One region of the Lentibacillus juripiscarius genome, then DNA from elsewhere that is predicted to be linked to it. Evidence: predicted binding sites of a transcription regulator. Region 1 holds the regulator's gene; each other region holds the start of a gene.
What was found. Region 1 encodes LexA, which represses DNA repair genes until DNA is damaged. Its sites were predicted from a motif close to CGAACATATGTTCG; they were not measured.
Positions count from the first base shown of each region.

Region 2: a site for LexA is predicted at 3,565-3,578, ahead of parE (DNA topoisomerase IV subunit B). Genes of this name have one in related genera too.
Region 3: a site for LexA is predicted at 4,172-4,185, ahead of ACFSUO_RS15290 (DNA polymerase IV). Genes of this name have one in related genera too.

Region 1 is NZ_JBHUNA010000023.1:1,152-12,043, forward strand. Features, by position in the region: gene tkt (transketolase) at 1-964, opposite strand, end outside; gene ACFSUO_RS11135 (DUF896 domain-containing protein) at 1,051-1,284, opposite strand; gene ACFSUO_RS11140 (YneB family resolvase-like protein) at 1,373-2,011, opposite strand; gene lexA (transcriptional repressor LexA) at 2,290-2,916, shown strand; gene ACFSUO_RS11150 (sigma-54 interaction domain-containing protein) at 3,166-4,530, opposite strand; gene ACFSUO_RS11155 (aromatic ring-hydroxylating oxygenase subunit alpha) at 4,822-5,916, shown strand; gene ACFSUO_RS11160 (BCCT family transporter) at 6,028-7,623, shown strand; gene ACFSUO_RS11165 (NAD(P)/FAD-dependent oxidoreductase) at 7,678-8,670, shown strand; gene queE (7-carboxy-7-deazaguanine synthase QueE) at 8,821-9,543, opposite strand; gene ACFSUO_RS11175 (6-pyruvoyl trahydropterin synthase family protein) at 9,540-9,977, opposite strand; gene queC (7-cyano-7-deazaguanine synthase QueC) at 9,974-10,636, opposite strand; PreQ1 riboswitch class I at 10,720-10,764, opposite strand; gene ACFSUO_RS11185 (hypothetical protein) at 10,827-10,892, shown strand, end outside.
Region 2 is NZ_JBHUNA010000008.1:7,603-18,494, reverse strand. Features, by position in the region: gene parC (DNA topoisomerase IV subunit A) at 1-1,446, opposite strand, end outside; gene parE (DNA topoisomerase IV subunit B) at 1,548-3,500, opposite strand; gene ACFSUO_RS04970 (ABC transporter permease/substrate-binding protein) at 3,816-5,342, opposite strand; gene ACFSUO_RS04965 (ABC transporter ATP-binding protein) at 5,342-6,406, opposite strand; gene plsY (glycerol-3-phosphate 1-O-acyltransferase PlsY) at 6,568-7,149, shown strand; gene folE2 (GTP cyclohydrolase FolE2) at 7,237-8,178, shown strand; gene yidD (membrane protein insertion efficiency factor YidD) at 8,182-8,409, shown strand; gene ACFSUO_RS04945 (HesB/YadR/YfhF family protein) at 8,437-8,721, shown strand; gene ACFSUO_RS04940 (hypothetical protein) at 9,036-9,335, opposite strand; gene ACFSUO_RS04935 (acyl-CoA thioesterase) at 9,335-9,760, opposite strand; gene tlp (small acid-soluble spore protein Tlp) at 9,905-10,123, opposite strand; gene ACFSUO_RS04925 (FbpB family small basic protein) at 10,308-10,517, opposite strand; gene acnA (aconitate hydratase AcnA) at 10,613-10,892, opposite strand, start outside.
Region 3 is NZ_JBHUNA010000040.1:52,854-63,745, reverse strand. Features, by position in the region: gene namA (NADPH dehydrogenase NamA) at 1-901, opposite strand, end outside; gene ACFSUO_RS15300 (glycerophosphodiester phosphodiesterase) at 918-1,673, opposite strand; gene ACFSUO_RS15295 (MBL fold metallo-hydrolase) at 1,851-2,822, shown strand; gene ACFSUO_RS15290 (DNA polymerase IV) at 2,901-4,151, opposite strand; gene ACFSUO_RS15285 (aldo/keto reductase) at 4,318-5,232, opposite strand; gene ACFSUO_RS15280 (NUDIX hydrolase) at 5,431-5,976, shown strand; gene ACFSUO_RS15275 (endonuclease Q family protein) at 5,981-7,150, shown strand; gene spoIIM (stage II sporulation protein M) at 7,258-7,902, shown strand; gene fur (ferric iron uptake transcriptional regulator) at 8,021-8,479, shown strand; gene ACFSUO_RS15260 (YqzK family protein) at 8,663-8,875, shown strand; gene xerD (site-specific tyrosine recombinase XerD) at 8,881-9,774, shown strand; gene deoB (phosphopentomutase) at 9,865-10,892, shown strand, end outside.

The DNA of each region.
Region 1 (10,892 bases):
ATTTTTCCTTATAGCTTTCAAATAAGCTGCTCCAGTTCTCTTCAGCCTTAGCACCTTTTGTTTCTGTTTTAGCCTGGAAATCCTTATATACTTCATCTGGAACATGGAATGCATCATGAGACCACTCATAATGCTCTTTCGTTAATTTCACCTCATCTTCACCGAGCGGAGCCCCGTGGGACGCTGCCGAAGCGGATTTGTTAGGTGATCCATATCCAATGACTGTTTTTACTTCAATTAATGTAGGCTGTTGTGTATTTTCTTTAGCCTTTGTAATCGCATTTCGAATTTCATTCAGGTCATTGCCGTCTTCCACCCGTAATACCTGCCATCCATATGCCTTGAAACGCTCTTCTGTATTGTCGGAGAACGCACGGTTCAACTCTCCGTCCAGCGAAATATCGTTGGAGTCATACAAAGCAATTAACTTGCCAAGCCCCAAGTGACCTGCCAATGAAGCCGCCTCATGAGAAATTCCCTCCATCAGGTCACCATCGCTCACAAGTGCATATGTATGGTGGTCAATAATAGAAAAGTCTTGTTTATTGTATGTTGCCGCCAGATGTGCTTCAGCCATAGCCATTCCAACCGACATGGCGATTCCCTGTCCAAGTGGTCCAGTTGTAGCCTCCACGCCATCTGTATGGTGCACTTCCGGATGCCCTGGGGTTATGGATCCCCACTGGCGGAAAGATTTCAGATCATCCATCGTTACATTGTAGCCGGACAGGTGCAGGAGCCCATACAGAAGCATCGAGCCATGACCTGCTGACAGAACAAAACGATCCCGGTTAAACCAGCTGGCGTTTTTAGGGTTATGGGTCATAAAATCGGTCCATAATGTATATGCCATTGGTGCGGCCCCCATTGGCAGGCCGGGATGACCGGAATTTGCATTTTCAATCGCATCAATTGCCAGTGTTCGGATTGTATTGATCGATAGCTGCTCAGTATATTGCGACAAAGTGATACCCCTTTCCATTCGTGATTTTTATATCCTTCCTAATTCTATAACGAAACTAGTTCTGCAACAAGCATGAATACAGCGTTTTAATTTTTTTTATTTCTCTCTTGCATATCCCGGACTTTCCTAGGTGTAACATCATTGCCTTCAGGATCTTTCACGGTCATGGATTTTAGCTGATTTTTAAACGACTTTCGCACATTTTGCAAATATTCTTCCCGCAAAGCTTTTTGTTCGGTCTGCTCTTTTACTGTCAGACCTTCCTCTTTAGACTTTTTCGCCAGCTCATTTATGCGTTCCAGTTTTTCTTTTGATATCATGTTAAACCTCCTGGAGCCAATAAAAAATAAAAATAGGGACAACGATGCTGTTCCTATTATGTCATATTACGCTCCCCCGAAGCTATTATCAAGTTTTTTGATATTCCTGATATCTTCGATGGACGGTTGCTTTAGATACCGGATGCCCCAAGCCTTTTAGGGTTTGGGCAATTTCTTCAAACGTCATATTATTCTTTCTTAAACGAACTACCTCTTCTATCGGAAATTGTTTACGGTCCTTTCCGGGTGCCTTATCACGGTTTGTCAAATTTTGGCTTGGGTCAAACCCGCTGTCAACCGCTTTCTTCATACCTCGTCTGATTTTGGCGTTATGGATTTTTCGCTGGTATTCTTCTACTATGCCTACAATTTGCAGGACCATGGAATCCGATTCAGACAATTCCAGTTCCCCATCATGCAACGCAGTATAAATGCTGACCCCCATTTTTTGCAGCTGATGGAACAGAGCGATTTTAGTATTCCCCCGTCCAAGTCTTGTTTCATCCTGGATAAGCAGACTGTCAGCCCTGCCTGATGCAAAATAATCAAGCATTTTAAAAACGCCGTCTCGATCTATTTCATATCCGCTGGCTTGCTCCTCAATATGATCACTAATTTCAAAATCATAGCGTCCGGCAAGCTGTATCAATTCCTCTTTTTGACGGTTTAGTGATGTTTCCTGTGCTGATTTATCTGTGCTGACACGGCAGTATATGATTGCTTTCAATTCGAAGTCCCCTTCTGGTATTATGCACTCGTTATTAAAGCGACGTATAAAAAGCCTAATGCAAAGGTGAATGCCACCAGATAAAATACATCTGTTTTCGTCATTTTTTCAAACATTTAAATCTGCTCCTTTCGCACGCAAGAACTTTTGTTCGCTTTTGTTTACCATTATATACGAACGTACGATCTTGTCAACTGTTTTTCGAACGAATGTTTGCATTTTCTTGCTGACCATGCTAAACTTCTAGTAATAAATCCTATTCATGAGGTGTTTAATAGATGACAAAACTCTCCAAAAGGCAAGAAGCGATTCTGGACTTTATAAAAGAACGGGTAAATGAGAAGGGCTACCCTCCCTCTGTAAGGGAGATTGCTGAGGCAGTGGGACTCGCATCAAGCTCGACGGTTCACGGTCATTTAGCAAGGCTGGAGAGCAAAGGATATATTAGGCGGGACCCCACAAAGCCTAGAGCAATAGAGGTCTTGGATTTGTCTGATGAAAGCCACATACCAAGAGAGGAGGCACGGTATGCACCTGTTATCGGCAAAGTAACGGCAGGCCTCCCTATCACTGCAGTGGAAAACATTGAACAATTTGTGCCGCTGCCGGGATCCGTTTCTGGCAGCACTGAAGAAAATCTGTTTGTCCTTATCATTGAAGGAGAAAGTATGATAGAAGCTGGAATACTTGATGGCGATATGGTTATTGTCAGACAGCAGAATGATGCGCAGAACGGGGATATAGTTGTTGCCATGACAGATGAAGATGAAGCGACCGTCAAACGGTTTTTCAAGGAAAAAGATCACGTTCGGCTGCAGCCGGAAAATGCAACGATGGATCCGCTCATTTATCATAATGTAACGATATTGGGTAAAGTCGTTGGATTGTACCGGAATATTGACTAAGAGGAAAAGGCTTCCGTCCAGATTGGACAGAAGCCTTTTCTATTAAATCGCAGTGCATATAGTCTATAACTACCATCGAAAAAAGAGTCTTTCCGACCATCCAAATATCCACCTTAATGTAAAGGGAATGATCAATCAATCATTAATCAAGAAAATTATTGAACTGGCAAAATACCTGCGATCTCTCGGCTTACACTGTAGCGCTTGGCTTGAAAAACCGTTCATATAAAAGAAGAGCTTTTTGCCCCTCTAAGTCGACAAGTATCCTTTGTATTTATTGATTAATTTTGACGCTCGTGTCTGGCTGATTCCTAAATCACTTGCCACCTTTCTTGTACTTGTGTATCGCTGATAGGATCTTAATACCATATCTTTTTCGATTTCCTCAAGGGCCTGGTCCAAGTGATAAAGGACAGGGGCTTGCACCATCGGATGCTGATGATGTCGGATGAACGGGGGTAAATCCTCCGTTCGGATAATCGATTCAGCCATGATAACCGATCGTTCGATAATGTTTTGTAGCTGTCTGATATTTCCTGGCCATGAATAACTGGATAACAGATTCATAGCCTCGTTCGAAATTAATCGACTGCCTTTATGCTTTTTATTAAATATGTTCAGAAAGTAATGAATGAGCGGGGTGATATCTTCCGGCCTCTCCCTTAAAGACGGGACTTCCAATTCGATCACATTTAAACGGTAATATAAATCTTCTCTAAACTTTCTTTCCGCCACAAGCTGATCAAGTTTATTATTGGTTGCCGCAAGTATGCGGACATCCACTTTCTTTGTTTCATGTCCGCCAACCGGTATAAATTCCTGGTCTTGGATAAGCTGCAATAGTTTGGGTTGCAGTTTTAATGGCATATCACCGATTTCATCAAGGAATACGGTGCCGTGATTAGCAGATTCGATCAACCCTTTTTTACCAGTATTTCTAGCACCTGTAAAAGCACCAGATGTGTAACCAAACAATTCCGATTCCAGTAAATCTTCGGGAATGGCTGCGCAGTTGATGGTTAGAAATTCATTGTTTTGACGGTGGCTCTGTTGATGAATCAGATTGGCAATCAATCCCTTCCCGGTTCCTGACTCCCCCTGAATAAGAACCGTAGAGTTAACGGCAGCAGCTTTTTTCGCTTGTTTGATTAAATACCTCATTTTTTCACTAGTAAAGATCAAATTGTGTTCTGGTTCATTATTTTGTTGAGAGATCGATTCGCTGGTTATTTCTAACGTTTTGAATCGCTGTAATTCTTGTGATGTACAAACAACCAGTTCAATGTCATTTTCCCGATTTAAAATGGGCACTGCTGTGGTTATTAGCTCACTTTTAATAAATGTGGATTGTTGTATGGTAATGGGTTGCTTTTTTTCAAACACGATGTCAACGAGAGAGGGAGTCCAATACCCTTTCTCAACAAGCTCAGCATTGTTTTTGCCTACGACGTCACCTGGTTTTACGCCGTAATGTTCTTCACACTTTTGATTGACGAAAACAATGCGTTTGTCTGCATCAAGCACAAAAATTTCGTCAGAGGAGTGATTTACTATTTTTTCAAGTGTTTCTTTATTGATTTCGAGAAAGTCATCACCATGCCATCCATTCGCCAATCCTCTCACCTCTGGTTTCTTTTTTAATCGTAGGGATAAGAAGCCTCACAAAGCACAATGAACGTACCGTTGTAGTAACTATTCATCGTAGCACATTCAGTTCCTTATCTTCTATATATTTTTACTTTTTATAATTTTATTATTACTGAACCGCTTTTAATTCAACACGAATGTAAAGCAACTCAATTTTAATCATAAAGTGTTGAGCAAACAGCATTTTTGTATTGGCATGATATTTGCTTAGCAAATTATGAAAGCGCTTAAATATTAACCAAAAGGGGCGTGACTGGAATGCCATCACATGAATCTAACCCAAACACAGAGAACAATCTCACACAAACATTGCCTTATCGCTTTTATTCCGATCCGGAAATTTTAAAATCCGAGCAAGAAAAAATTTTTTCAAAGTCGTGGCAGTATGTTTGCCATGAAAGTTATGTTCGTCAACCCGGGGACTTTTTCACCGCAGAAGTGGCCGGTGAACCAATTGTTGTTACAAGGAGTAAAGATGGCGAGTTGTACGCGTTTTATAATGTCTGTCCGCATCGTGCGACAAAACTTATTGATAATGAAGCAGGAAACAAGAAGATTTTACAATGTCCTTATCACGGTTGGACGTTTCATCTGAACGGAGAATTGAATAAAGCGCCAAATTTTAAAGGTGTACCGGGTTTTTGTCCTGCTGACTTTTCGTTAAGACATATCCAAGTTGCATCGAAATCGTCTTTAGTATTTGTCAATTTGGATCCAAACGCACCATCACTCGAGGATTCCTATGATGATTTCTTTACGGATTTAAATCAATTTGACTTTTTGGATGAATTGAAGGTGAATGACGTTAAAAAACGAACCATCAAATGTAATTGGAAAGCATTCATCGATAATTTCTTGGAATGCGACCATTGTCCAATTGCCCATCCTGGATTTTCGGCAACATTGGATTTGGACGAATACCACATCGTTAATGGAAATAATTGCAGTGTACACGGATCAGAACTGAAGACGAAAAAAGGAAAAGAGGCGCTGGATTTACCAATGGGCAGCGCTGAAGTTCAGGAAGGCCGCTTTTATTGGATATGGCCGAATGTAATGTTGACTATTTATCCCGGACCAGGGAACTTATCAACCATTCAAATGATTCCAATTGACCATGAGACGACACTAGGTGTTTATACCAATTTTTCAAAGTACGAAGAGCCGACAGAAGAGCGGAAAACGCAAGTGGCCTTCGCTGAACAAGTTAGAAACGAGGATGTAGAACTTGTCGAACGTGAACAAATCGGCTTGCAATCGCGTGCATTTGAACATGGCGTCTTTTCACCGACCGAACATGCCGTGCATAAATTCCGGGATATGGTTTTGGATGCGCTTGACGTAAGTGATTGATGCAGACAGCCTGAGACCGTTGAGCCATACTCTCAACGGTTCCTTTATTTTTATTATTCGCGTAATGAAAGTGCTTCGATTGACCGGACTATAAACATGGGGGGGAGTCTTTTGGAACAATCAAAAATTAGTAAGTCGGTCTTTTTTTCAGCGCTAACTCTTATCGCATTCATCATAGCCCCAGTGTTGATTAATCAAGAAAAAGGATCGCAGCTATTAAATACGATATTAAATTTTCTTACAGGAAAATTTGGAGCCTTTTATTTGTTAGGGGCATTTATCGTATTTCTAATTGTACTGTATCTGGCGTTTGGGAAATATGGACATATTAAATTGGGAGATACGAAACCTGAGTTTTCAGTTTTGAGTTGGATTGCCATGATGTTTACTGCGACAGCGGGGTCAAGTCTTGTTTTTTGGGGTTTTATTGAATGGGCACATTATTATAATTCACCACCCCCCTTTGGTATCGAACCAAATAGTGCAGAAGCTGCTAAGTGGGCCTCTACTTACGGTATATTTCATTGGGGATTTATGGGGTTTGTGATCTATTGTTTGCCTTCTATTGCGCTGGCTTATGCGGTACATGTACGGAAGATCCCAACTTTAAAATTGAGTTCAGCATGCCGGGGGGTTCTTGGCGATAAGGTTGACGGATGGATAGGAAAAGCTATTGACGTTTTTTTTATGATTGGAATTGTCGGAGGGGTCGGAACATCGTTAGGTTTAGGAACTCCTATGCTTTCTGAGGCTATTTCCGAAGTAACGATTATTCCTCCATCACTGTGGTTGGATGTTGGTATTCTCCTCGTTTGGACATTGATATTCTCAGGCAGTCTATATTTTGGTTTGCAAAAAGGGTTAAAAGTGCTTAGCGATATCAACATTTATTTATATATTTTGTTCCTCTTTTTATTTTTGGTATTTGGTCCAACGCTATTTATCATTAATAAAATGGTCGGTAGTCTTGGGTTACTGTTAAATAATTTTATGCGCATGAGTTTTCCTATGGACGCTGTTGGCGGATCCACCTTTGCACAAGATTGGACAATATTTTATTGGGGCTGGTGGTTTGCGTTTGCCTCCTATATGGCCATGTTCACCGCAAGAATCTCAAAGGGACGGACAATTAAAGGATTAGTACTTGCCATGTGCGGTGGCGGTTCCGTTGGATGCTTACTTGCGTTTGGATTTTTTGGAAACACCAGTTTATATTATGAATTAAATAATATCGTACCAATTATGGACATTATGTCTGCGGAAGGAGCACCCGCTGCCATCGTTGCGACGATCAACAATCTTCCAATTGGCGGCACCTTATTATTACTGTTCTTTATTGTTTTTTGTTTCATTTTCCTGGCTACAACGATTGATTCGGCTGCTTATACGCTTTCAACGGTCTCGCTGGCTGATTCAAAAGCTGTGAGAGAACCGGCCAGGTGGATTCGGTTATTTTGGGGAGGCGTTTTATGTTCCGTATCTGTCATATTATTATACGGCAATGGATTGGATGCACTTCAAACATTAGCAGTCATAACCGGTTTTCCAATATTATTTATCTATATTATCGTTACGTTATCTTTATTTAAATGGCTTAAGGAAGATCATCCGGGTTATAAGACGCAGAAGTTCAATAAAAAAAGTTATTCCATTAGAGATGCTGATATCCCGCCGGCTAATCAAGGTTCCAGTCGTTTAGATAAGTAGCTGTTAGATGCAGGAGAAGAATTGCGGGACATTAATCCAACAGGAGGAATTCATATGTCTGACCAAAGCATTTTTGACGTAACCATTATCGGAGGCGGTCCTACCGGATTGTTTTCGGCTTTTTATGGAGGTATGAGGCAAATGTCCATTAAAATCATTGAAAGCATGCCTGAACTCGGCGGACAACTCTCTGCTTTATATCCTGAAAAGTATATATATGATATTGGCGGAATCCCTAGTGTGCGTGGCCAAGATCTCGTCGATGAATTAGAGAAACAGGCTCTTTACTTTGATCCTGCAGTGGTGTTAGGTCAAGCGGTACAGGACATTCATAAGAATGAAGACGGTATTTTTGAACTGGCTACCGATGAGAGTATTCATTATTCGAAAACAGTTCTTATAGCTGCGGGTGTCGGCGCATTTCAACCCAGGCGCTTGAAAATAGACAATGCGGATCAATATGAACAGAAAAATCTGCATTATTTTGTTGATGACCTTAACAAATTTCAAGGGCAGAATGTTGTTATTTGCGGAGGTGGTGATTCAGCGGTTGACTGGGCACTAATACTTGAGTCGATTGCCAAAAATGTCAGTATCGTTCATCGCCGTCATAACTTCCGTGCCCATGAGAGCAGTGTGGATAAATTGATGAATTCAACCGTTCACATTCTTACGCCATATGTTCCTGCTGAATTAGTGGGGGACGGTGAAACGATACAACAGATCATGCTTCAAAAAACAAAAAGTGAAGAAACCGAAACGCTCGACCTTGATGCGCTAATTGTCAACTATGGTTTCATTTCCTCGCTTGGTCCAATTAAAGATTGGGGACTTGATATTGTAAAAAACTCAATTGTCGTTAATAGCAGAATGGAAACAAATATGGATGGAATCTATGCGGTAGGCGATATTAATACGTATGACGGCAAAACAAAGTTGATCGCGACCGGCTTTGGAGAGGCGCCAATTGCTATTTCTAGCGCAAAAACATACATCGATCCAAAAACACGTCAGCAACCACAACACAGTACTCACCTATTCAAATAAAAAACTATAGACACTTGGACCACTTTCAAACATGGAAGAGCCAAAAACAGGTAGTTTTTTCTGGATTAATATTAAAAACAGGAATGCGGGCATAGCTGTCCGCATTTCTGTTTTTCCACCAAGTAGATGATACTAGCATATATTCACCATTCACACGCCCCGTTTATTTCCCCATAAATAAGTATGAAGCTGTGGCAACACACGAACATTTACCAACTCCTGACTGTCCATTACCTGATCCACTAACCAATCATACCGATTCAACAAATAACGAAGAAGGCCATCATCATCCACGTTTTCGATATCGTCATTGCCAACCTGTAAAAATAAGGGGACATCCGGATACCGAAAGTGCACTTCTTTCGCATACGCTAAATCAGCCAAATCAAAAATAACAATCTTTAAACTGCATGACCCTTTTTGTTTTTCCTGCAGCTTAGCAATTATGTCATCAAGGATGGAAAAATTAGTTTTCATTCCGGAACTGGGCGGCTTTGGTGATAGAGTTAACTCGTCAATGCTGGCGAACCACGGCTGCCACCTGCTCCCTTGTGTTTCCAGCGCAATGTTTATCTTGTTTTCATGTAGTAGGTCAACAAAAGCACCTAACCCGGAAAGCAAAGCTGGATTGCCGCCCGAAATTGTTACATGTGCAAAGTTTCCAGCCGTCTGCTCATTCAATTCCTGCCAAATTTCGTCCGGCTCCATCAGCCTGATTTTTTCTTTTTCCGACCCGTCCCAGGTAAATTTTGAATCACACCATGAACAGGAATAATCACAGCCTGCCGTTCGAACGAACATAGTTTTTTGTCCAATCACCATTCCTTCTCCCTGAATGGTTGGACCAAAAATTTCAAGTACAGGTATTTTCATCGTTCTGATCCCCCTTTAGGCCGATAGATGCAATAACTTGACGGGGTCTCACGCAAAAAAATCTGCAAGCAAACAGGTTTATTTTCCAAGGTATCTAAACGGGTCTGGATAATCTCATAAACTGTTTTTGCTACCACCTCGGTTGTTGGAAAATAAGCACCTTGATTACTGGAAAAAGCTGAATCCTCATTCAATGTGGTGTGATCAAACCGTTTATGTATCAAATCTTTGATCGTTTTAAAGTCTATTAAAAAACCTGTGGAATCCAATGTGTCACCAGCGATTGTTATATTCGCAAAATACGTATGACCGTGGGTATACTGACAATTCCCGGCATTCTCATCCGCAATATAATGGGCTGCGGAAAAGTGAAAGTCTTTATTCAGTTCAAACGCATAATTATGTTCGGGAACAGGATAAATTTGCTGAATCATTTTACCACCCCATCATTCCGACGCATTTCATATTGCTCCAATCCATTACGACGGAGTTTGCAGGATGGGCATTCCCCACAGCCTTCTCCCTTGATTCCGTTGTAACATGTCAGCGTATGCTCCTTAACAAACTCAAATGCACCAAGCTGATCACTTAATTCCCATACCTCTGACTTATCCTGCCACATCAAAGGTGTGTGTAAGACGAACTGATCATCCATTGACAAGTTCAACGTGACATTCAGTGACTTGATAAAACTATCGCGGCAGTCGGGATAACCACTGAAATCTGTTTCACTTACGCCAGTAATGATATGCTTGGCACCTAGTTGTTTTCCTAGAATAGCGGCAAAAGATAAAAACAATAAATTTCGCCCGGGCACAAACGTTGAAGGCATTCCTTCATAATCGGTGATTTTAATATTCTCACGGGTTAGGGCATTTGGTGCCAATTGATTTAACAATTCCATGTCCAGTTGATGTTGACGGACGTTTAATCTGGCACAAATCTCTTTTGCGCATTCCAATTCCGCAATATGACGCTGTCCATACTGAAATGTCACTACCTCCACATGATCGAACTTCTTCAGCGCCCAAAACAGGCATGTCGTACTATCCTGACCTCCGCTGAAAACAACAACTGCATTTTGATTATCCATTTCCTTTCCCCTTTCCCTATTGATAAAGAAAGAGATCCAAAGATTCCCACAAAAAAAGACAGCACTAAGAAGCACACTGTCTTGTCTCCCTAGTTTTTTATAGAGGGATGGTTTCGAACCTCTCCTGCATCAATGCAGATTTCTTGATTAAGTTTCACCTATTAGTTTAGCATGCGGAGGAGTTCCTGTCATGTGGTCAAATCCAATTTCATGCCAAAATACTGCTTATTCAATGCTTCCTTCTCGCATAATTCAA
Region 2 (10,892 bases), on a different contig from region 1:
ATGCCTTTCCCCGGCAAATGTTTTTTTCAATTGCCGTAAATCTTTCTTAATGGTCTGCAGCAATTTCTTTTCGCTGGCCAAAATGGCTTCCAGTTCATTAATTTTCTTTTTCAGTTCAGCTGCTTCTTTTTCCAGTGACGTAACATCCGTATTTGTCAGCCGGTACAACTGAAGTGTGACAATTGCCTCCGCCTGCGCCTCAGAGAACTCATATTTGGCAATGATTCGCTTTTTGGCATCCTGCTTATCTTTAGAAGCCCGAATGACAGCAATCAGTTCATCGAGAATGGATACTGCTTTGATTAGCCCATCCACGATATGTGCCCGGTCGTTGGCCTTTTTCAAATCATGTTTCGTTTGTCTTGTCATGATATCCTTCTGATGGGCTATATAGGCATCAAGGATTTGCGGGAGCGACAATAGTTTCGGTGTCTTATCCTGGATTGCAACCATATTAAAACTATAGGTTACCTGCAAATCCGTGTTTTTATATAAATAATTTAAGACACCTTCACCATCTGCGTCTTTTTTCAGTTCAATCACAACCCGCAAACCAGTCCGGTCTGTTTCGTCACGGACTTCCGCAATTCCTTCCACTTTCCGGTCAATCCGGAGCTCGTCCATTTTCTTGACCATGGTCGCCTTGTTCACATCATATGGAATTTCATCGATTACAATCTGCTGGCGATTGCCGCGGACATCTTCCACTGCCGCTCTCCCGCGGACAACAACCTTTCCTTTGCCGGTTTCATATGCTTTCCTAATGCCGTCAACACCCTGAACAATGCCACCTGTCGGGAAATCCGGGCCTTTGACTGCCTGCATTAATTCAGAGACAGATGCGTCCGGGTTATCCATTTTTTTAATAACAGCGTCAATCACTTCACCCAGATTATGCGGCGGGATATCTGTTGCATATCCGGCGGAAATCCCAGTTGAACCGCTGACCAACAGATTTGGAAATTTGGCTGGAAGGACAACCGGTTCCGAAATCGTATCATCGAAGTTCGGTACGTAATCGACTGTTTCCTTGTCGATGTCACGGAGCATTTCCGAGGCTATTCTGGACAGTCTAGCTTCTGTATAACGCATGGCTGCGGGCGGGTCCCCGTCAATACTTCCATTATTCCCATGCATCTCGACCAGCCGGTTCTGTACTTTCCATTCCTGGCTAAGGCGGACCATCGCATCGTAAACCGATGTATCTCCATGCGGGTGATAATTTCCGATAACCGTACCAACTGTTTTGGCAGATTTACGAAAGTTTTTATCGTACGTATTTTTCTCTTCATTCATTGCATACAGGATTCTCCGCTGAACAGGTTTCAGCCCATCCCTGGCATCCGGAAGCGCACGTTCTTGAATAATATATTTACTGTACCTGCCGAAACGGTCGCCAAGAACTTCCTCAAGCGGAAGGTCCAAATAATTTTCAGTTTGTGCCAAACCAATCCCCCCTAAACCCTTTCTTGTTTTCTAGATACTTATACAAGCAACAGGCCGGTTATAGTTTCAGAACCGGCCTTCAGGTAAAAATTTGCCGCATGTTACGTATGAATCTTATCATTTTCTAAAATATTTGCATCCTCTGTCATGCCGAATTCGACATTGCCTTCAATCCATTTCCTTCGCGGTACCACTTTATCACCCATTAGTGTAGTCACACGGCGCTCTGCCCGGGCCAGGTCTTCAATCGTAACCCTGATCAAGGTCCTTGATTCCGGATTCATTGTCGTTTCCCACAATTGGTCAGCATTCATCTCTCCAAGACCTTTATAACGCTGCACGATATACCCGTTTTTGAATTCCTGGATGGTATTTTTCATTTCGTCATCATTCCACGCATAAACCGTCTGCTCTTTCTTACCTTTACCTTTGGTTATTTTGTACAGCGGCGGAAGCGCAATATAGACCATACCAGCTTCCACTAACGGCCGCATATATCGATAGAAAAACGTCAGAAGCAGTACCTGGATATGCGCGCCGTCGGTATCCGCGTCGGTCATAATAACAATTTTGTCATATTGAACATCCTTCAGATCAAAATCACCGCCGACACCTGCACCAATGGTATGGACAATCGTTGAAATTTCTTCATTCTTGAAAATATCCTGGATCTTGGCTTTTTCTGTATTGATAACTTTTCCGCGCAAAGGCAACACGGCTTGGAATTTACGGTCACGCCCCTGTTTGGCAGACCCGCCCGCCGAGTCACCTTCCACTAGATACAGTTCATTTTTCTGTGGATTTTTTGATTGAGCAGGAGTCAATTTGCCGCTTAGAAGCGCATCTTTTCGTTTTTTCTTTTTACCAGACCTTGATTCTTCGCGTGCTTTTCTGGCCGCCTCCCGTGCTTCTTTCGCTTTGATAGCTTTTTTAATCAGCATTCCTGCAGCATCTGGATTTTCCTCCAAAAAATAGGAAAGTTTCTCTGAGACAACAGCATCGACGACAGAACGTGCCTCGGTGGTTCCGAGCTTGTCCTTAGTCTGCCCCTCAAACTGCAGCATCTCTTCTGGAATGCGAACCGATACGATGGCAGTCATTCCTTCCCGTATATCCGATCCTTCCAGATTCTTATCCTTTTCTTTCAGGTATGCATTCCGTCTTGCATAGTCATTAAATATGCGGGTTATCGCCGTTCGCGCACCTGATTCATGGGTGCCGCCATCCCTTGTTCGGACATGATTGACAAACGACAGCATGTTTTCGGCAAAGCCATCATTGAACTGGAACGCGAAGTCTGTTTCGATTCCCTGCTGTTCTCCTTCAAATGAAACAACCGGATGAAGGGCATCTTTCTCCTCGTTCAGGTATGTAACAAACGACTCAAGTCCGTTCGGAAATTGATAAACTTCCTTTTGCTGCTCCCGTTCATCGGTTAATTCAATTTTGAGCCCCTTTAACAGGAACGCTGATTCCCTTAAACGTTCTGATAGCGTTTCAAATTTGTAAACGGTTGATGAAAAAATGGCTGGATCAGGTTTGAAGTGAATGACGGTTCCTTTTTTGGTTGTTTTTCCCTGTTCTGTCAGCGGGCTTGCCGGTTTGCCCCCGTCCGCAAAGCGCTGTTTGTATTTCTTGCCTTCACGGTAAATGGTCACTTCCAGCCATTCAGAAAGGGCATTTACAACGGATGCGCCCACACCATGCAGTCCTCCGCTTGTTTTATAGCCGCCCTGGCCGAATTTTCCCCCGGCATGAAGGACAGTAAAAATGACCTCTGTCGTCGGTTTCCCTGTACTGTGTGTTCCGGTCGGGATACCTCTCCCGTTATCTTCCACGGAGATACTGTTATCCTTATGGACCGTCACTTTAATAATATCGCCATAACCAGCCAGCGCTTCATCAACTGCATTATCAACAACTTCAAACACTAAGTGGTGAAGCCCACGCTGATCGGTGCTGCCAATATACATTCCAGGTCTTTTTCTGACGGCATCGAGACCTTCCAACACCTGGATTGATTCGTCATTATACTGCATAAATTCATTACTCATTCAGATGCATGCTCCTCTCTTACGTCATGAATGATACATCTTTTTCACTTATCATTTCAATGATAGAACAAATGTTCGTGATTGTAAAATGTCCCTATGACAGCAAGTCTAAAACTATATTACCGTAAAACATGGCCTTTCGTATACTCTGATGGGAAAAATATTAGAAAACTTGGCTTTCACTTGGTCCTTATAGTAAAAGCTTTAGTGTACTTATACAGTAAGAAAGTATCCATGCTTTCTTAACCGCTAAAAAAGAATGACCGTTTCTGGCCATTCTATCAGAATTACTGTAAGTTAGGGCGTGTATCCCTATTATTCACTAATAAGCCCCTCGTTTGTCAAAAATTCACGGGCCACTGTTTCGGGTGACTTGTCTTCATAATCCACTGCGTAGTTCATTTGGCGCATTTGTTTATCGGAAATCTTTCCACCGAGCTTATTTAATATTCCTGCGAGCTCGGGATGCTTTTCCAATGTATCCTCTCGCAGCAGCGGGGCGCCTTGGTATGGCGGGAATAAATTTTCGGGATCATCAAGTGTAATCAGATTCATTTCAACCATATAGCTGTCGGTGGCATATGCATCAATGACGTCCACTTCTCCCTTTGCCAATGCCTCCTGGCGAATTCCCGGATCCATCGTTTTCACATCACTTATAGCCAGATTATATATTTCCTTCATTCCCTGGTAGCCGTCTTTCCGGTCCTTGAATTCCAGTGTAAATCCAGCAGTAATATCATTCTCTATCCGGTTTAGATCACCAATCGATTCCAGGTTGTGCTTATCGGCCAGTTGCTTTTTGACAGCAACAGCATAAGTGTTATTGTATTTCATCGCCTCAAGCATCACCATGCCATATTGTTGCTTCATTCCCTGCTTCGCCTGTTTATAGACTTTTTGTTTATCATTGCTTTCTGCTTCTTGTTCCAAATGCGTGACAATAGCTGTTCCAGTGAATTCGGGGTAAATATCAATACTTCCGTTTTTCAAGGCGCTGAAGACAAATGCTGTTTTCCCCAATCCTGGTTTCAGTTTGACCGTCAAATCGGTTTCTTCTTCAATCAATAGCTTGTACATATTAATCAAAACAGCTGGCTCCGAGCCTAACTTTCCCCCAATTGTTAAATCCGCCTGCTTTACTGGATTGATAAAAAATGGGGATGCGACAACCAATACAGCTATCAAGAGCATGGCTGCAAATGATTTAAAACCGGCACGCCTGGAAATCCGTTCAAATCCGCGCAGCACAAAATCCAACAGTACTGCCAAAAGAGCTGCCGGGATTGCCCCCAGTAGAATTAAATTCAAATCTGCCCCCCGGTCAAGGCCAAGCAAAATCAGCTCGCCCAGACCGCCGGCACCAATTAACGCAGCAATGGTCGTGGTACCAACAATCAATACCATTGACGTACGAATACCAGCCATGATAACAGGCATCGCAATCGGAAGCTCCACTTTCGTCAAGCGTTTGATCGAGTTCATTCCCATTCCGGCAGCCGCCTCTCTTAAAGCTGGGTCTACTTCATTAACCCCGGTATATGCATTGCGCAGAATTGGCAGCAGCCCATAAGCAGTCAAAGCAATAATAGCAGGTGTTTTGCCAATGCCGACAAAGGGAATCAAAAACGCGAGCACGGCCAGGCTTGGAATCGTCTGCATCACAGCAGACACACCAATAATCGGCTCGGCAACCCGTTTATATCTGGTCAGAACAAGCCCGGCCGGGACCGCAATTAAGATGGCTATGACAAGCGATAAAAGTGAAACCTGTAAGTGCTCCCATATCGTTTCCAATAAAATATCCTGCCGATTCCGGAAAACAGTCAGAAATTCTTCCATCAGTAATCCCTCCCATTTTCCGAACCGGTTTCACGTTTCAGATAGAGGACAATATCCTGGTAAGTAAGCGTGCCGATTAATTTACTATCTTTTAATACAGGAAATACCGATTGATTGCTTTGTTGGATGATATCAGTTGCTTCATCCAGTGGCAAATGATTATCAAGCGTCTGCAGCACGCACACCTGTCCATCATGCACAGCCCCAATATAGTCACTAGCTTGATTTTCCAGGATATATGTACCCGTTTTCGGCAGGTTTTTCTGATCCAGTTCATCCAGCGTCATTGTATATGCACCGGATTTGTCTGCAATCACATCAATAGCAGTTTGCCACGGAGATTTTCGCTCACCTACAAATTCTTTCACATAAGCGGTTGCGGGATTCAGCAAAAGCTGCTGTGGCGGGTCAGCCTGGACGATTTCTCCTTCTTTCATCAGACAGACTCTATCACCAAGTGCCAACGCCTCATGCATATCATGGGTGACAAAAACAATTGTCTTTTGAATCTTTTGCTGCAATTCTCTTATATCACGCTGCAGCTGCTCGCGGGTGATTGGATCAAGTGCACTGAATGGCTCATCCATCAGAAGAATATCAGGATCAGCTGCTAAGGCACGCATCACACCAACTCGCTGTTGTTCCCCGCCGGACAATTCACTAGGCATCCGGTCCATGTAAACGGACGGATCAAGGCCAGCCATATCAAGCAATTCCTCTGTTCGTTCACGGATTTCTTTCTGTTTCCATTTTTTCATTTCGGGAACGACAGCAATATTTTCAGCAATTGTCATATGCGGAAACAAAGCTATCTCCTGAAGAACATATCCAATGTTCCAGCGCAATTCATGAATATTATACGCGTGAACGTCTCTGTCGTTTATGTATATACTGCCAGCTGTTGGTTCAGTCAGACGGTTGATCAGCTTCATTGCAGTCGTTTTTCCGCACCCGCTCGGCCCGATTAATGTGACAAACTCGCCTTTGGCAATCTGCAAAGAAAGATGACGAAGTGCCTCAGTTCCATCCGAGTATACTTTGCTTACATCCTTAAATTCAATCATAGTTTCCTTCCTTTTTCGACTGGATTCTCTGCCATCCCCTTCCCAATATAGGATTATAGAAAACATTGCATACAATAACAATGAATAAAGGTTCTTAGAATCCTCATTTCATGGTAAAATGAAGAACAAGCAAAATCATATACCGGAAAGAAGGAAAGCCTATGGAATTTATTTTATTTGCTATTATCGCCTATTTATTGGGGTCCATTCCATCGGGGGTTATCGTTGGCAAAGTCGGTTACAATATGGATATACGTGAGCATGGGAGCGGTAACCTCGGGGCTACCAACACATTCCGCATACTCGGCGTAAAAGCTGGCATTGTGGTAACATTGGCGGATATCTTAAAAGGAACCGCGGCAACAGCCCTTCCACTTTTTTTCGATGCGGAAGTCTATCGCCTTGCAATCGGCTTGTTTGCCGTAGTGGGCCACACCTATCCATTATTCGCCAAATTTAAGGGAGGGAAAGCAGTCGCTACATCAGGCGGCATCATACTGGGCATTAATCCTATCCTGTTTGCTGTGATGGTCCTGTCATTTATTACGACTTTATATATATCCAAGTATGTTTCGCTCTCATCCATGGTTACCGGCATCATTGCTATTATTGTATCTGCTCTGTTCAGGGATCTGGGTCTTATCATTGTCACTGCCGCTTTGACTATTTTTGTGTTTTACCGACACCGTGAAAATATTAAACGGATTAAAAACAAGACCGAGCCAAAAATTACATGGATGTAGCACCGTCAAGCCAATAATTTTATATTTACTCCCAGTTTTAGTATACTTAAAATTGAAGTTCTTAATAGGAAGGGGTCAACAATCGTTATGGATAAGACAAAGACCATCCCGAAGAAACAGTTACCGGATAAAGCACAACGTCATAAATTATTTGGTTCAGTCGAGCCTGGCCCTAAAACAAAACCAAGCAAAAAAAGTGAAATGGCTGACTTACAAAATACACAAGAAGATTTTTTGTTTGATCTGGATGCAGTCGGCATTGCAAATGTGAAGCATCCGATAACTATAACAAGCAATCTTGAACCTAAGACACAAACAACCATTGGTACATTCAAATTTTCGTCCGGTATTGAAAAAGCGAGTAAAGGAACGAATATGAGCCGGTTCACGGAACAGCTCCAGTCGTTTCACCAAAATGGTTTCGTCATTGATTTGAAAACGATGAAAGGTTTTACGAAAGACCTGGCTGACCGTTTAAAACAAAAAGATGCTGACATGGAAATAAGTTTTCCCTGGTTCTACGAGCGGAGGGGCCCACAGTCTGATCTGTCCGGAATGAATCATGCAAATGTCACAATCCATGTACACTATGACGAAGAAGCTGGACACTCCGTTGATGTATCGCTGTCGTCACTCATTACAACTCTATGTCCCTGTTCAAAAGAAATAAGTGAATACAGTGCCCATAATCAGCGTGGCGAAGTAACCATGACCGTGTCATTGACCGAAGACTTTGATGAAAATAAAACAGACTGGAAAGAAATGCTTCTGGAGGCAGCTGAAAGCAATGCAAGTGCCAGACTTCATCCTGTCCTGAAGCGTCCTGATGAAAAAATGGTAACGGAGCAAGCCTATGAAAATCCACGATTCGTTGAGGATTTGACGCGGCTTGTTGCTGCTGACCTATACGAAATGCCATTTGTGACGAAATTCAGCGTTCATTGCCGTAATGAAGAATCCATCCACTTGCATGATGCGATTGCATCGGTAACGTATGATAAACGGCAGAACGAACCACTGGAAGGATAACAGTTGCGGTATATTATGATTGGGCTGATTACATTTTATCGAAAAGCAATCAGCCCGATAAAACCGCCAACATGCAGATTTTTCCCGACTTGCTCTGAGTACGGTCTGGAGGCATTTAAACGGTTCGGTTTTTTTAAAGGCAGCTATCTTACCATCAGACGAATCAGCAAGTGCCATCCTTTCCATCCCGGCGGCGTTGATTTAGTGCCCGACAAACGAAAGAAAAAATAGCGCGATACTTCAAGGGAGTTGACGCAATTGAAATTGAATGTGACAGCTCAGGCAGCTAAGTGGTACAAAGAGGAATTTGAACCCGGAAAGAATGCTCACTTACGGCTATTTGTCCGATATGGTTTTGGAGGGCGAATCCCTGGCTTCTCCCTGGGCGTCAGCAGTGCTGCACCCGATCATGTATATGCTTCAGCCACCACAGATGGGATAACGTTTTTCATTGAGGAAAAGGATGCATGGTATTTTGATGACCATAGTCTGACCATCCAGATGGACCAGCAGGAACAAGAACCGGAATTTGTATATGGGTAAGAGGCGTCTGCAAGTACGTGTTCAAAAAGGAGGATAAAAAGGATCGGTCAGCTAAAGTCGCAACGTCCTGTTGCAACACCGACACTAGTACGTCCTGTGCGTCGAAATTTCGAAGCGGCGTAGTTTTCGAGCATAAGGAAAGCTACCCCGAGTCCGCATCGCACGCAGGAAAAGTGTTTTTCTTTTCCAAGGAGCGGAGAAACAAGCCAACAAAGAAATTCGATGTGTCTTTTTTTACCGGACTTTTTGAACAACCTCTACAAGAGACGCCTCTTTTTTATTTTTTAAAGGCTTTGCAATAAACTAGAGTAAACCTACAGTCCAAACCTTCTAATTTGATCCCACTTTCCCTCTTGCTTTAAAATTTGTTTCTGCCTTTCACCAAACAAATCAAAATGTGGGAACTGTTTATCCTGATGTATCCATTCAGGGCTCAGCTCATATTCTTTTCCCCACTCAGTTAATTTTTCCAAGTCTCTGCACCCTGCTTTTGTAACCGTCACACAGCCTGGGAACCGTTCATCAATCCAGTAATGCGTCAGAAAGGCGATATGGCCTCTTTTCACTTCATCTTTCCATTCTTTCAATTCACTTCTGTTCACTCCGAAAGCCATTAAGCTTCACCATCTAATTGCTGTACATACGTTTCATGCCATTCCGGGAATGCTTTTCGGAGGGACAGTGGACGGAATGTTCCTTTGTTGACAATCACATGTTTAGTAGTTCCGCTAACGGCAATCTCGCCATTTTCTTTCTTAATATTGTAAGCGTAAACAGTGCGGATTCCATCATATGTATCAAGCCAGGTTTCCACCATCGCTTTTTCTCCGTAATGAACCGGTTTCCTGAAATTGATCTGGGCGTCAACAACTGGTGAAACGACATTATTTCTTTCCATTTCCATATACGTCAGCCCCAGGCTTTCTATGTATTTCGTCCGGCCAATTTCAAACCAAACCAGATAATTGGCATGATAAACGACTCCCATTTGATCTGTTTCCTGGTATCTTACTTCAATTGGTGTATGTGTTGTATGCAATATTCTGCTCCCCCTTATAGAAAGGTCTAGTCTATACAATATTTTAGCACATTTCCGTTTAAAATGATGCCAATTTGCACGAAGTATGCAAGCATGCAATATAAAGGAAACCTCAAACCATTGAGTAATGGTTTGAGGCTGGCCTTACTTCCTTGCTTCGTCTTTAATCTCTTGGCGCATACCCTCAATGGCCTCTTCACGACGTTTGTTTTTAGCTTGGATTTTTTCTTTTTGCTCACCGGAACTGTATTCCATCGTTTCATGCGCTTCTTCTATATTTTGAATCGTATCCTGTACCATATCCTGCAGCTTTTCGACATTATCACTCCGGTCATCCGGTTTTGGCTCATACTTGTCCGTCATCGTACATTCTCCTTTGTAAATTGATTTTTACTTAAAATGGTGCTCTGAATTCATTTTCTGCCGAGAAGGAGATATTATACACATTAGATAACCTTGGCTGTCACCAAGGACATCCATAATCTGACGGTTATAAAATAGCCCGTCCGAAATGGTCTGACCTTCAGCCATTCCGATCGGGCTGTTATCACTGTGCTTGGTCTTCTTTCAGTGATTGGCGCATTTTTGTTTCCATTTTTTGTTCGATTTTCTCCATAAGCGTCTCATTCTGCAAAATCTGTTCGCGATTTTCCTGAACAAGTTCTTCAAATGAAGATCTTTTCTTTAATGAAATGGTAATCAGCCCCTTTTTAGAACTAGTATTACCATTTCTTTGAAAATTTATAAGTTCTTTCATTTTTAATTTCTGACTATGAGTACTGAAGCTGCAACTGGCAAGCAAAAAAGCCAGTACATCGAATGGGGTGATGTACTGGCTTTGGGTAGTGATAGTTATGCTTTTACTGGTGAAAGCTTATTGCGTAAAACCATTTGCAGAATGCCGCCGTGGCGGTAATAGTCCACTTCTACATCACTGTCAAAGCGTGCAATAGCGTTAAATTCTGTTTCGTTTCCATCCTTGTCAACAGCAGTGACTTTCACAAGGTCATGCGGTTTGACATGCTCATCTACCTCGACGTTGTACGTCTCTTCGCCGGTTAGTCCGAGCTTATCCGCGCTGTCACCCTGTTCAAACTGCAATGGCAATACGCCCATCATAACCAGGTTAGAA
Region 3 (10,892 bases), on a different contig from region 1:
CTGCACGGTCATTTTGCAAAATTTCTTCAGCCTGCAGCCCTGTCGTTATCAGACCGACTGCACCGGTAGCAATCGCTTCTTGTTCTTTGATTGTTTCACAGCGCTTCAGCTGATAGCCGGGATATGGACTAATAGATGCTGGAACAACCCCACCGGAACTGCAGTCAATTAAATCGGCTCCCTGGTCTTTCATCTGGCGGACAAAGTAAAGGATATCTTCCAGTGTGCTGCCGTTCGTATCATATTCATTTGTCGAGATGCGGACGAAAAGGGGGCCATTCCATACGGTTTGGACGGCCTCGATAACCTGTGACAGGAAACGGTACCGGTTTTCAGCACTGCCGCCATATACATCTCCACGTTTATTGGTGAGTGGTGACAGAAATTGATTGATTAAATAGCCGTGTGCCGCATGAATTTCGATTATGTCAAAACCAGCCTCTTTCGCACGCCTCGCTCCATCTTTGAATGACTCAATTGTATTTTCAATATCTTTTAATGTCATTGCTGTCGGTGTTGCTGATGATTCATTGAATGCAATTGCTGAAGGGGCATAGATGTCCGAGTTGAGCCGAGCTTTCCTTCCCGCATGTGCCAGCTGGATGCCAGTCTTTGCACCATAGCGATGGATTTGTTCATTCAGATGTTTCAATCCTTCTGTATGTTCGTCACTCCATATGCCTAAATCTTCATGGGAAATCCGACCTTCCGGCATAACAGCGGTCGCTTCTGTCATAATCAGACCTGCCTGGCCAACTGCCCGGGATATGTAATGGGTCTCGTGAAATGGCGTTACGCTCCCGTCCCGTTCCATACAGGAATACATGCACATTGGCGACATCACAATCCGATTTTTTAGCTGGACATTGTTGAATTCGATTGGTGTGAATAATTTCGTCATTTTGATTCCTCCTGAACTATTTTTCCTTCCGACTGTTAAACTGATGACGATATTGAATGGCCGCTTCTGGAAAATCAGTGAAAATAGCGTCACAGCCCATTGAAAAACAGCGCAGCATTTGGACAGGTTTATTAGTCGTGAACACACGGACCGCCATATGCTCCTCATGACTCCGGTTTATCAGTGCCTGGCTGAGCAGCCGGTATTTTATATGTATGGCCGACGCCTTTAAATCTTTGGCATACGTTATGAGCTGTTTGTGACGCTCCGCTGTTAATAAGGCTGCACCGGTTTTCGCGCCAATTTCGTTCAGCCGTATAACACTGTTTGGGTTAAATGTTGACAGTATCGTACAATCCAATAATCCATAAAAAGCGATTTTATCATAAACAATTGTTTCCAGATTCTTATAGTCTATTTTATTATTTTTTAGTTCAATGTTTAAATATAATGCCTTATCGCGGATCCAAACCAGAAATTCATCCAGCGTTACTACTCGGGAGCCGGTAAATTTAGGGGAAAACCATGAACCGGTATCAAGCTGTTTCAATTGATGTAATGTATAGCCCTGTATAAATCCGGAACCGTCTGTCGTTCGATTAACACGCTCATCATGCATCAATACCGGAATATTATCTTTTGTCAAATGAACATCTGTTTCGATACCATCAGCGCCTTGCCAGTAAGCAAGCTGGAAGGCGGCCATCGTGTTTTCCGGCGCATACCCGCTCGCACCCCGATGTGCAAAAATGTTGGTTGCCAATCCACTCACCTCTTGTTTGATTGTGTGTTATTTTTTGAGAGAAGTCAATGTATATGGGGAGGGAAGTGATTATGACGCTGGGGCTGCTTGCCAATTTGTTGATTTGAAATAGCTGATTTTTTTCTGAAAAGGGTATATAATAACAACCATGAACTGAATGGTTATTCATTTTGGAGGATATTAATTATGAAGGTACTGGACAAAACAATCAGTCAACTTACCGTGCCAACACCATTTGCAGTAGGGGATGCACATGTCTATTTGCTTAAAGGAGACACATTATCCCTGGTCGACGCTGGCGTGAAAACGAAAGCAGCATGGGAGGCACTGAAAACGCAGCTCCGTCAATTGGGCTATGCACCAAACGATATTGAACAGATTATCTTAACGCATCACCACCCGGATCACATTGGTTTAATAGAAGCATTCCCTCGTGCTGAGCGCATCGTGGCACATCAAAACACGGATGCATGGCTCAGGCAGGATGAAGCCTTTCTAGCATGCTTCGAGGCATTTTTCAGGCAATTGCTCACTGCTTGCGGCGTTCCGGAAGAGCTGATGCCGAAAACCAGTGAAGAGCGCAGCACATTGCAATTGACCGGGAAAGGGCAGCTGACGGATGTGCTTGACGAAGGGGACACACTGCCCGGGCATGATGATTGGCACGTTATTGAAACGAAAGGACATGCGCAAAGCCATTTGTCTTTTTTGCGCAAACGCGATGGAGCGTTTATTGGAGGCGACCATTTGCTTTATCATATTTCGCCCAATCCGCTCCTGGAACCCCCTGCGGAGAATAACAAAGAGCGCCCAAAACCACTGCTTCAGTACCGGGCCAATTTGCTTAAATGTCAGTCCCTGGATATTCAGACAGTCTATCCCGGGCATGGTCCCATTTTTTCGGATGTGGAAAAATTGATTCCTGTACGTCTGCAAAAGCAGGAGAAGCGGGCAAATAAAGTATATGATCTTCTGCTAAAAGGCGCTCAGACTCCATTTGATAGTTGCAAACAAATTTTCCCAAAGAAATATGAAAATCAGCTGAATCTGACTATGTCGGAAACGCTTGGACAGCTGGACTATCTGGAAGATGCAGGACTCGCTGCAAAAACGATAAAAGACGGTATTTACTATTACGCCGCCAAGAATCGTGCGTAATGAAACGTTTTTTCGCAGGATCCTTTCGAATGGATTGTTGTTAGCTAACCCGCGGCCTGACTAACATCAGGGGCTTTGCTATGCCTGGTGCCCGCCGATTTTCTTGCTTCGTTCGAGTGTGATGCCTGCGTCAGTATAGCTGGAAGCACGGAGTATGGCGTTGGAACCATATTTATTCCGGATGGCATCCATAACGTATCCGATATCTTTTTTCCTTGGCCGATCGTCAAACAGGTCCAGTTGCGTTTCGCCGTCTTCACGGAGATTATCGAGTGTCACATAGACATGACGGATATTGCTGATGTCATCGTAAAATTCGTTCAGCAGCTGCATGCAGACGTTGTACATATCCATGGTGATATTTGTCGGCAGTGACACAGAGCGTGATCGGCTGAAGCCACCACCTGTTTCTTTTGCATAGGCGATGCCAAGGTGGATGGTTTTGCCGGCTTTATTGGCGGTTCGTGCCCGCCGGCATACTTCTTCACATAAATCGAGAATGCAGATGGCAATTTCATCTCTGGAATAATCGCGCAATAAGGAGATGCCATGACCGAATCCTTTTTGCTCGGTTTTTGTGAAATTGCCGAAAACGGGACTCAAATCAATACCCCAGGCATGCCAGTAAAGCTGTTCCCCCATAACTCCGAATCGTTTGGACAGCTGCTTCAGTGGAAAATTGGCGAGCTGTCCAAGGGTAATAATCCCCATCCGATTTAGATTACGCTGCATCTGCCGGCCAATCCCCCAAATTTCCTGTACGGGAACGGGCCATAATTTTGCTGCGACATCGTCATACGTGCATTCGGCTATCCCTTCTTTTTTTGCATATAAATCCATCACTACTTTGGCAAGAAATTTATTATCACCTATTCCGACTGAGCAGGTGATACCGAAGTTTTCCAGGATGTCCTGTTTGATAGAAGCTGCAATCTCCCATCGGTTGCCGAACCATTTTTCCACGCCGTTCACCGTAACCCAGACTTCGTCAACGGAATATGGATGGATTGCTTCTTTTGGGACGTACTGGTTGATCAGCTTGGTGATTTCGAGAGACATTTCCAGGTAGTCGGCCATATGTGCCGGTGCAATCACGATGTCCGGATCATCGGGCAGTTCAAAGAAACGGCTGACATTGCTGATGCCATGCTTTTTCTTCAGTGCTGGGGAGGCAGCCAGAACAATGCTTCCTGACCGGTTCACATCACCGACGACCGCCAGCTGAACGGTCATGGGATCCAGACCTCGCTTGACCGCCTCGACACTTGCATAAAAGGAACGCATGTCAATGCACAGAACATCATTTCGCGGATAATTGGCATAGTCCATTATTGCTCACCTCGGTAGTTAGAACATTTGTTCTTATTATAGCCGTTTCTTCCCGTATTATCAATGGAAATTTATGTATGTCGTCGGCATGTACGTTATAAAAAGTGACATGAAAAATTTCATGTCACTTTTTCCACCTTACATTCGATTGTAATGTTAACAGGGACTACCGGTGGCTTGAGTAATGGATGGGTTTTGTCAGCTCCTGTATGGCTTGATATGTTTCATCCGTCAGTTCTGCGTGACCAGCATTTACGTTTTCTTCCACTTGCCCGACCGAGCTTGCACCAAATACGGCGCTTGCAACGGCAGGATGCTTCAGAATATAGCCTAAAGCAAGTGCGTTCGGCGAATGATTTCCGCGCAGTTCGGTGAGTTTTTGCTGGATAGTTTTCAATTCATCATAGGAATAATCGAGAAATCCGTCCTTGCCTTTTTTCTCCAGCTGCTGTTCAGCCCGACCGCTAAGCATTCCTTTTGCCAATGGGCCCCGGGCAAGAACGCTGATGCTGTTTTCATTCAGCAAATCCAGCACTTCTTCTTCCGGGCGGCGATCAAGCAGGTTATACTGCATCATAACTGCATCGATATTGGAACGACGCACGTACTCACGGATGACGTTCGGGCGGATGGATGATATGCCGTACGCCCGGATCAGTCCTTCTTTTTTCAGGTTTTCAAATGCGTCAATGGTTTCATCAATCGGGTCGTCCATCGTGCCGCCGTGCAGCATGTAAAAATCGATATAATCCGTGCCAAGACGGTGCAAACTATCCTTGATGCCCTGTTCAATATGTTCTCTGGAGGGATCCCAGAACCAGTCTTCCGTATCTTTGTCAAAGTTGTTGCCTACTTTAGTTGTTAAAATAATCTCATCCCGTTTATCCTTTATGGCATCGCCGACAATTTCCTCATTGCGGCCGAAACTGTACAGATCGGCTGTATCAAGATGATTGATGCCGGCATCCAGTGCACGGTCAATGATTTCTTTTGCTTTACTTCTGTCTGTTCCAAGCGACATACAGCCGAGTGTCAGCTCGGAAACATGTAGATCTGATTGTCCCAGCTGATTCTTTTTCATTTTACCGACCTCCATTTGCAATAGCTTTAACTCCATTGTAAAAGAGGGATCGGGACAAGTACAATTATTTACCACGCATTATCGGGCTGTAAGACCCCAACCTCAAGAAATGTGAAGGGGGAATCCCAGTGAGTAGGTGGGGGGGTTCAAGATGTGCTAAAATAGAAATAAGTATTTTGCTGTTAAAGGATGGAGCATATGAAAGAATTTGAAGAAAAAACGATTCACACAGAAACCATTTATGACGGGGAAATTGTCAAACTGCAGGTGGATGATGTGACGCTGCCGGATGGGAAAACGTCCAAGCGGGAACTCATCAGACATACGGGAGCGGTGGGGATTATCCCGATCACAAAGGAGAATAAGATTGTTTTCGTCAAGCAGTACCGGAAACCTCTTGAGAAAGTGCTTGTGGAAATACCGGCCGGGAAGCTGGAAGACGGCGAAGACCCGGAAATGACGGCACTGCGCGAACTGGAAGAAGAGACAGGATACCGGACTGACTCGCTAAAGTTTGTGGCATCGTTTTATACTTCACCTGGGTTTGCTGACGAGCTGATGCATCTTTATTTGACCGAAGACATCGAACCGGTGGAGGACGCCGCAGCTGGTGATGAAGATGAGTTCGTTGAACGGGTGGAGCTGACACTGGACGAAGCAAAACAGTATGTGAAAGACCAGCGGATTCATGATGCAAAAACAAATTACGCAATACTATATTTAGAATCACTGGAAAGGATGTAACTTGATGCTGCAATCATTTTTCGCCGACATGCATATTCATATTGGACGGGATATGTATGGTCACCCGGTAAAGATAACCGGGGCCAAAACACTGACACTGACAAATATATTAAAAGAAGCGAGCCGCAATAAAGGGATTCACATGGCAGGTGTGATCGATAGCCATGCACCGGCTGTACAGCAGGAAATAAAAGATTTGATCGACGCTGGCCATGCGTATGAACAGGAGGATGGGGGCATCCGGTTTGAATCAGTGACATTATTGCTTGGCTCTGAAATAGAAGTGTACGATGCGGATTGTCAAGGACCGATTCATGTTTTGTGCTTTCTCCCGACTCTAGCAAGCATGGAGGCCTTTTCTGAATGGCTTGCGGCCAGAATGAAAAATATTACACTGAGCTCCCAGCGCTATTATGGTTCAGGAAAAGAACTGCAATATAAAGTCAAGGAGCTCTCCGGTATTTTTATTCCTGCGCACGTCTTCACACCGTTTAAAAGCACGTACGGAAAAGGCGTTCGCCGGTCACTGACGGAAGTGTTCGACCCGGATTTGATTGATGGCATTGAGCTGGGTCTAAGCTCAGATACGGCAATGGCAGACCAGATAAGCGAACTGCATCGCTTTACCTTCGTGTCAAATTCTGATGCTCATTCGCTTCCAAAAATAGCAAGAGAATATCAGGAGCTGACCATGGCCGAAGCTTCTTTTAAGGAGTTTTACTGGGCATTGCACCATGTGGGTGACCGGCGGATTAAACGCAATTTCGGCATGAATCCCTATCTCGGAAAGTACTACACAACTGTCTGCAGCCAATGTCTGGAGCCCCTTGATACAGATGCCGCTAAATGTCCTGCCTGTGGTTCGGGAAAAATTGTAAAGGGTGTGTTTGACCGTATCCAGGAGCTGAAGGATTCCAGTGCTGACATACCGGACCGCCCACCTTACTTATACCAGGTTCCACTGGAGTATTTGCCATCATTAGGTCCAAAAACGTTCGCAAAGCTGCTGGAGCATTTTCAGACAGAAATGAATGTGATCCATCATGTCCCGTATCATGAACTGGTGAAGGTAATACCAGAAAAACTAGCATCGGCCATTACCGATATGAGAGAGGGGAAATTGGCGATTAAAGCCGGCGGTGGCGGTAAGTACGGCAGTGTTTCGACTTCCTGATATAATTGAAAAAATCATTTGGTATGTTTTCGTTGGATTCTTCATAGTTTCTACTAGAGGGCGTTCTAAAAGGACACCGGAACAAAACAGGGTAATGGAGGATTCCAATGTACAATAAGCGCACACTGCTGATAGACCATGTAAGAGAACACGCAACCATTTACATTTTCATGACGATACTGTTTCTGACTGGGATTATCTTCGGTGCAGTCATTGTCAACAGTATGAATTTCATCCAAAAGCAGGACCTGTTTTTTTACTTAGAACGGTTTTTTGGTGAACTGTCTGCCGGTGAGCAGGCAGACAACAATACGGTGCTGAAAAACAGCTTTTTCTATCATGCAAAATATTTACTAATGCTCTTTGTTTTGGGGCTATCTGTTATAGGACTGCCGGCCGTATGGATTTTATTGTTCCTTAAGGGGATGGTTGTCGGCTTTTCTGTTGGTTTCATTGTAAATCAGCTGGAAATGAAGGGACTGTTTTTGGCAGCCTTGTCCATTGCACCGCAAAATCTTCTTGTCATTCCGATTTACATTGTTGCCGGCAGCTTGTCAATGATATTCTCCCTGACCCTATTGGGCAAGCTATTTTCCCGGAAAATTTCACAGCCGCCAGTTTTACAGCCGCTCGGTAAGTATGTAATGGCATTTGTCTCCCTGATTGCAATTTCATTGGCAGCAGCAGTGCTGGAAGCTTATGTCGCCAATGAAGCAATGGAAATGATGGTAAAATCTTTTTACAAACAGTAATAATTATTATATAATAATTATTATAGACAACAATTTATAATTATTATACTTCTATACTTTGACACGTTTTGAGTGTGTGCCTATAATAAAGGTGGGGATATTAGGGAGGAGACTTGCCATGGAACATCGGATTGAGCGGATAAAAAAACAGCTCCATGCTCAAAGCTACAAACTTACTCCACAGCGTGAAGCAACGGTCAGGGTGCTGCTGGAACGTGAAGAAGATCACCTCAGCGCTGAGGATGTATACTTGCTGGTGAAAGAAAAGGCTCCTGAAATAGGGCTGGCTACTGTTTATCGGACCTTGGAACTGTTGTCAGAATTGAAAATAGTTGACAAAATTAACTTCGGGGACAGTGTATCCCGCTATGATTTGCGAAAAGAAGGGGCGGAACACTTTCATCATCATCTTGTTTGCATTGAATGCGGATCTGTGGAAGAAATCGAAGAGGATCTTCTGGAAGATGTCGAACGGATTGTCGAAAAGGACTGGCGTTTTCAAGTGAAGGATCACCGCCTGACGTTTCATGGAGTTTGCAAGCAATGCCAGGAAGCAGTTGTTGAGACAACAAAATAATGGGGAACGAACGTGCGATGCCTTTTTTCTGACAGGAAGAAAGGCTATTTGTTTTTTAATTTACTTTTCGGGAAAAATGGTTTATTTTTGGGATAGAATGACATATTCATTTTCTCCAGCATGTATATTGTTATCCTTTTTTGGCATAGATTTAATGATAGATAGCCAAAAGAGGTGAGGAATATGAAACAGCTGCTTTGGGATACGCTGAAAGTATTTGTCATTTTCATCGTCTGCACGTGCCTGTTTTATGCAGGTCTTAGGTACATGCATGCTGAATATAAGCAATATCACCGTTATGACCCGCCTGAAGGCCCGGCGGTGAAAGTATTCAATACGGAAACTGATGAAAGTTTCATAGACCGTTTGAACTTATTTTTCCGGTTGGGGGAGTAATTTTTATGCTCAAGCCCGCTTTAGACGAATTTATGCATTACCTGCAAGTAGAGAAGGGTGTCTCAGAGAACACCTTGCAGTCCTATAAAAGAGATTTAAACCATTATTTGCAGTATATGGAAAAGGTAATCAGAAAATCAGGATGGGATGACATCGGGCGGACTGATATCACTGGTTTTTTGTATAAGCTGAAAGATGACGGAAAATCATCCTCGACGATTGCACGGGCAATCTCATCCATTCGTTCGTTTCACCGATTTCTTGTTAGGGAACAGCTAACAAATCATGATGCCAGTATACATATTGAAACACCAAGGAAGGAAAGGAAACTTCCAGCTGTTCTGTCCAGTAAGGATGTGGATGCGCTGCTTGCCATCGGTGGGAGCACCCCCTTGGAGCTCCGTAACAAGGCAATGCTTGAACTGCTGTATGCGACAGGGCTCAGGGTGACGGAACTGGTATCTTTAAAAGTAAGTGATCTGCATTTGACTATGGGTTTTGTGCGCTGCCTTGGGAAGGGATCGAAAGAAAGGATTGTCCCCCTTGGTGACATCGCCAAAAAGGCGGTTGAAGCGTATTTGCGATTCTCAAGGGGAAGTCTTGTGAAAAAAAAGCAGGATAAAAATGCACTGTTTGTTAACCATCATGGAAGGCCGCTGTCACGACAGGGGTTCTGGAAAGTTCTCAAAAAACTGGCGTACGATGCCGGCATCAAAAAAGAAATTACCCCACATACGTTACGGCATTCATTCGCAACACATCTGCTGGAAAATGGTGCGGATTTACGTTCTGTCCAGGAGATGCTGGGACATGCTGACATATCAACAACGCAAATCTACACCCATGTTACAAAAGCCCGTTTAAAAGATATGTATCAGGAATATCATCCACGGGCGTAAAATGTGGCTGCGGTTGTCAGACATCTTACAACAGTGGTCAATCATATTGTGAAGCAAACAGGGAAAAACAAAGTTAAGGAGGCATACAGCATGAGAAATTTTAAGCGTGTATTTCTGATTGTAATGGATTCTGTAGGGATTGGTGAGGCCCCCGATGCAAAGCAATTTAACGATGAAGGGGCCGATACACTCGGTCACATTGCAGAACGGATGGACGGTCTATCCATGCCGAATATGGCAAAATTGGGACTGAGCAACATCAGAGAGATTAAAGGTATTGAAAAAGCCGCATCGCCGAAAGCCCATTATACGAAAATGCAAGAGGCTTCAAATGGGAAAGATACGATGACTGGTCACTGGGAAATTATGGGCTTGAATATTCAGCAGCCATTCCGGACGTTCCCGAATGGATTTCCAGATGAACTGATTACAGAGCTGGAAACCAAAACAGGCAGAAAGGTGATCGGCAACAAGCCGGCATCAGGCACGGCCATCATTGAAGAATTAGGCAAGGAGCATATGGATACCGGGGCACTGATTGTGTACACATCTGCTGATTCGGTTCTGCAGATTGCTGCCCATGAAGAGGTGATTCCAGTGGAAGAACAGTACAACATCTGTGAAATTGCCCGTGAACTGACACTAGACGAAAAGTATATGGTCGGCCGGGTGATTGCACGCCCGTTTGTCGGTGAACCGGGCAGCTTTGAACGTACACCGAACCGGCATGATTATGCACTGAAGCCGTTTGGCCGTACAGTCATGAATGAAATGAAAGATTCCGATTTTGATGTTGTTGCGCTTGGTAAAATTTCAGACATTTATGATGGAGAAGGCATAACGGAAGCTATCCGCACGGCAGATAATGATGACGGCATGACAAAATTTATCGATTCGATGTCAAAAGAATTCACTGGTTTAAACTTTCTGAATCTCGTCGACTTTGATGCCAAATATGGTCACCGCCGCGACCCTGAAGGATATGGGAAAGCCCTGGAAGCTTTCGATGCCAGACTTCCGGAAGTACTGGAAAAATTAAACGAAGATGATCTTCTGATTATTACAGCTGACCATGGCAATGATCCCATCCATCACGGAACAGACCATACAAGGGAATA